Regions from separate parts of the Micromonospora sp. NPDC001898 genome, predicted to be linked through region 1. Evidence: riboswitches for the same ligand, from Rfam matches in the RefSeq annotation. Region 1 holds a riboswitch; the other holds the start of a gene.
What was found. A riboswitch is a leader RNA that binds a small molecule or an ion and turns the genes downstream of it on or off. The one in region 1 is predicted to bind S-adenosylmethionine.

Region 1 (2,196 bases):
GGTCACCCCGCCGGCCGTCTCGGCGAACACCCCGGTGGTCCGGGCCAGCAGCCGGATGCCGTCGCGGATCTCGTCGTCGTCGGCGTACTCCATCCAGCCGTCGGTGCGCCGGACCGCCTCCAGGGCGTACAGGCCGGCGGCCGGATCGCCGATGTTGAGCGACTTGGCGATGCCGGTCGGCCGGACCGGGGTGATGATGTCGGTGTCGGCGTGCAGGGCGGCGGCGATCGGGTTGCAGCCGGCGGACTGGGCGCCGAAGACCTTCCAGCCGCCGGCCGGGGCCTCGACGAGGCCGATCTCGACCAGCTCGCTGAACGCCTTGTCGATCTTGGTGAGCAGCTCACCGCTGGCCATCGGGATGACCACCTGGGCCGGGATGCGCCAGCCGAGCTGCTCGGCCACCTCGTACCCGAGGGTCTTGGAGCCCTCGGCGTAGTACGGGCGGACGTTGACGTTGACGAACGCCGTGTCCTCGAACTCGTCGGTCTCCACCAGCTCGCCGCAGAGCCGGTTCACGTCGTCGTACGAGCCGTCGACGGCGACCAGCTCGCCCCCGTAGACGGCGGTGGTGACCACCTTGCCCGCCTCCAGGTCGCTGGGGATGAACACGACCGAGGGGACCCCGGCGCGGGCCGCGTGCGCGGCGACCGAGTTGGCCAGGTTGCCGGTCGAGGCACAGGCGAACCGGGTGAAACCGAGCGCCCGGGCGGCGGTGAGGGCCACCGAGACCACCCGGTCCTTGAACGAGTGGGTGGGGTTCGCGCTGTCGTCCTTGACCCAGAGCGGGGCGGTGATGCCCAGCTCGGCGGCGAGGTTGGGCGCGGCGACCAGCGGGGTCAGGCCCGGGTCGACAGTCACCCGGGTGGCGGGGTCCTGACCGGCCGGGAGGAGGGCGGCGTACCGCCAGATGTTCTGCGGGCCGGCCTCGATCTGCTCGCGGGTCACCCGGGCCAGGGCGGCGGCGTCGTAGTCGACCTCAAGGGGGCCGAAGCACTCGTAACAGGCGTGCTGCGCGGCGAGCGGGTAGCGCGCGGTGCAGGCCCGGCAGACCAGTGCGCGGGCGGGGCTGGCGGTGGTGTCGATGCCGGACGCGGCGAGGGTCGACGTCATATCGAGAAGGTCCTCTCATCTTTCCCCGCATCGCACCCTGCGGCGGGGACGGAATTGGCACCTGTCCGCACCGCTCGTCATCGAGCGCGCGGGTGGTTGCCGGGGCTTCGTCGGGCCGTATCCCTCTGCCCCTCTGGATGAGGTATTCAGTTGTGCGCACGAGTCTACGGCGGATCGCCGGCTCCGCCACCCGGGGTTCCAGCGTGTGGGCCGCTCCGGGGCATTGAATTGGTCACACCGTCACCGTGGGAATCGACGCCATCACCACTCGCAACATTGAGCTTGATCGATTCCAAGGGGGGACCGCATGGGGGTTGGCCTGGGGTTTCTACGCTCACGGCGTGAATTACCCCTCGACGCCCGGCATCCCCGGGCCACCCCCGAAGTCCCGCGGGCTCAGCCGGACGACCCGCACCGTGATCATCGTGGTCGCCGTGGTGGCACTGCTCTGCTGCGCCGGCGCGGTCGTCGGCGGCCTCTGGCTGTTCCGCACCGTGCAGGGCGCCATCACCCCGGCCCGGGACGCCGCGACCGCGTACCTGGACGACACGAAGGCGGGCAACTACCCGGCCGCGTACGCCCGGCTCTGCGAGCGGCTGCGCAGCCGGCAGACCGAGGCGCAGTTCACCCGGGCCCGGCAGGCCGAGCCGCCCCTGGACGAGTACCGCGTCACCAACACCCAGGTGCACACCAGCAACGGCGACACCAGCGCCGAGGTGACCGTCAAGATCGCGGACCGGAACAGGGTCATCAGCCTGGTCAAGGAGGGCGACGACTGGCGGGTCTGCGGGGGCTGATCGGGTGACCCCGGCCGGTCGGGCCCCGCGCCCCCACCCCACCTCCCGGTACGCGGCCCGGCCGGGTGGCGAGGCCGACGATGCGGGTGGCGTGGGGCCGCTACGGTGCGGGAAGCCCACCCCCCGAGAGAGGAACTGGCCGATGCGCCGGACCCTGCCCAGCCTCGCGATCCTCGCCCTGGCCTGCCTGTTGACCGCGAGTTGCGACACCGGGGGGTCGACCTCCTCGGCGGGTACGACCACCGCTCCGGCCGCCGACGACCCGGCCGTCCCGGCGGAGGACGGCCCG
Region 2 (2,196 bases), on a different contig from region 1:
CCTGACTCAGCCCCGGGTCTGCTCGGAGTGGCCAGCCATGGCAGAGCCGGCGTTGGCGTCACCCGTGGCTTGGCGTAACCCGTGGCGGAGCGTGCGCAGATGAGCCTCGGCCCGGCCGATCGTGACGAGTCCGTTCGCGCCCGTGGTCAGGACATGAGCGCTATGGTCGACTGGTTCCACACCGGACGCCACGTCGCCGACACCGCCCACCAGGCCGAGGTCTTCGGCCCGGCGCCAGCCGCCGAGGACCCCATAGCCCGGTTCGCCGCGAGCCTCGGCCACACGCTCCGCCGCTGATCAACGATCATGGCCAGGAGGTGCAGGGTCTTGGGGATGCGCCCGTGCCCGCCAAGGCCTGCCCCAGCGGCGTCGGGGTGCCGTCGCGGCTGAGCATGCGCAGCAGGTCGCAGGCGCGCACTATCAGTGGTGATCATCTCTGGGCGGGGTCCGGCAACGCTCGGCACCGGCCCCGCACGGGAGGCTGCATCCCGGGTGAGGGCGATGTCCGACGTGCCGGCCGGAGCACTTACTCAGGGTGAGCGTGGTCATAACGACTGGACGCCCGGCCCGGTGCCGCTGCTAGGCTCCTCACCAGGTCATGAGCGCCAGCGTCAAGCCCCGGCTCGCTGGCCGGCAACCCTCCTCCGCGGTGGGGTGCCCCGGGTGAAGACCAGGCACCGGAGTTTCCCCGGTGCAAGCGTGGCCTGGTCCCCAGGTCAACACCGACCTTGGAGAACCATGTCTGCTTGTCCTTGCGCCCCGGCCGCGTCACCATCCCGCCCCGCGCTGATCAGGCGTCGGCACGTGGGCCTGATGCGGGTGTGCAGCGACGGCTGTCGCCGTCACGCGGCGCGCTGAGCGCCTCCCCCTTCCGTAGTAGCCCCTTCCGCGGCAGCCCACCGGCGTGCCGCGTCCGGCGGCGTGCCGTCCGCGCGCCGCCCTCATCCCAGGAGACACCTGTGCGATTCCTCCCTGCCCTGACCAGGTTCGCCGCGCTGGGCGTCGCGGCCGTCGTCGGCGCTGCCACCCTCACCGCCTGCGGCGACGACACCTCGGCCGCCGCCGACAACCCGTACGGCCTGGTCCAGCCCGGCGTGCTGCGGGCCGGCACCCTCACCGACGCGCCGCCGAACGTGTACCTGAAGGACGGAAAGTTCACCGGCTTCGACAACGACCTGCTCACCGCGGTCGCGGACAAGATCGGCCTGCGGGTGGAGTTCGTCGGCACCGACTTCTCCGCGCTGCTGTCACAGGTCAACAACCGCAAGTTCGACGTGGGCAGCTCCTCGATCACCATCACCGAGGCGCGGAAGAAGACCGTCGACTTCGGCAACGGCTACGACTTCGGCTACTTCGGGCTGGACGTCCCGGCCGGATCCCCGATCACCGGGTTCGACCAGCTCGCCGGCAAGCGGGTGGTGGTCGTGCAGGGCACCGTGCAGGACGACTACGCCACCGGCCAGAAGCTGGACCCGGTGCGGGTGCCGGACTACAACGGCGCGCTCAACCAGCTCAAGGCGGGCACCGCCGACGCCTGGATCGCCCCGGCCGAGATCGGCGACAAGTCCGCCGCCGACAGCGGCGGGAAGATCACGGTGGCCGCGAAGCAGCTCAGTTCCACACCGACCGCGTACGCGGTGGCCAAGGGCAACGACGCGCTGCGCGCGGCGCTGGACAAGGGCCTCGACGAGGTCATCGCCGACGGCACGTGGAGCCGGTTGCAGGAGCAGTACTACCCGGGCCGGCCGATCCCGGCGGACTTCAAGCCGGGCAGCGGCTCGGTGCCGGTGCCCGGCGCGTCGGCGGCGGCCCCGTCCGGGTCGGCCGCGCCGTCGGCGTCGTCCTGAGCACGCGGGCGTGACGGCACGGGCGACGCCGGGCCGACGGTACGGATGACCAGCGAGCGGGGCGGACGGGAAGACGACTGATGGATCCACTGAGCACCCTGTGGGAGACCTTCTTCGACTGGGACTCCATGCGTGCGGCGCTGCCCGAGATGCTGACCGTCGGGCTGCCCAACACGCTGATCCTGGCGATCTCGGCCGCCCTGCTCGGCTCGCTGCTGGGCATGCTGCTGGCGGTCGCGGGCATCTCGCGTACCCGGTGGTTGCGCTGGCCGGCGCGGGTGTACACGGACGTCTTCCGCGGCCTGCCGGCGGCGGCGACGATCCTGCTCATCGGCGTCGGCCTGGCGCC

Region 2: it holds a riboswitch for S-adenosylmethionine, as region 1 does, so the genes downstream of both, ACFYZF_RS08420 (ABC transporter substrate-binding protein) here and thrC (threonine synthase) in region 1, are expected to answer to the same signal.

The regions. Positions count from the first base shown of each region.
Region 1 covers NZ_JBIATC010000001.1:263,503-265,698, reverse strand. The annotation lists gene thrC (threonine synthase) at 1-1,110, opposite strand, end outside; SAM riboswitch class I at 1,123-1,254, opposite strand; gene ACFYZF_RS01280 (hypothetical protein) at 1,452-1,907, shown strand; gene ACFYZF_RS01275 (hypothetical protein) at 2,050-2,196, shown strand, end outside.
Region 2 covers NZ_JBIATC010000003.1:89,129-91,324, forward strand. The annotation lists gene ACFYZF_RS08415 (hypothetical protein) at 154-297, shown strand; SAM riboswitch class IV at 595-706, shown strand; gene ACFYZF_RS08420 (ABC transporter substrate-binding protein) at 960-1,847, shown strand; gene ACFYZF_RS08425 (amino acid ABC transporter permease) at 1,928-2,196, shown strand, end outside.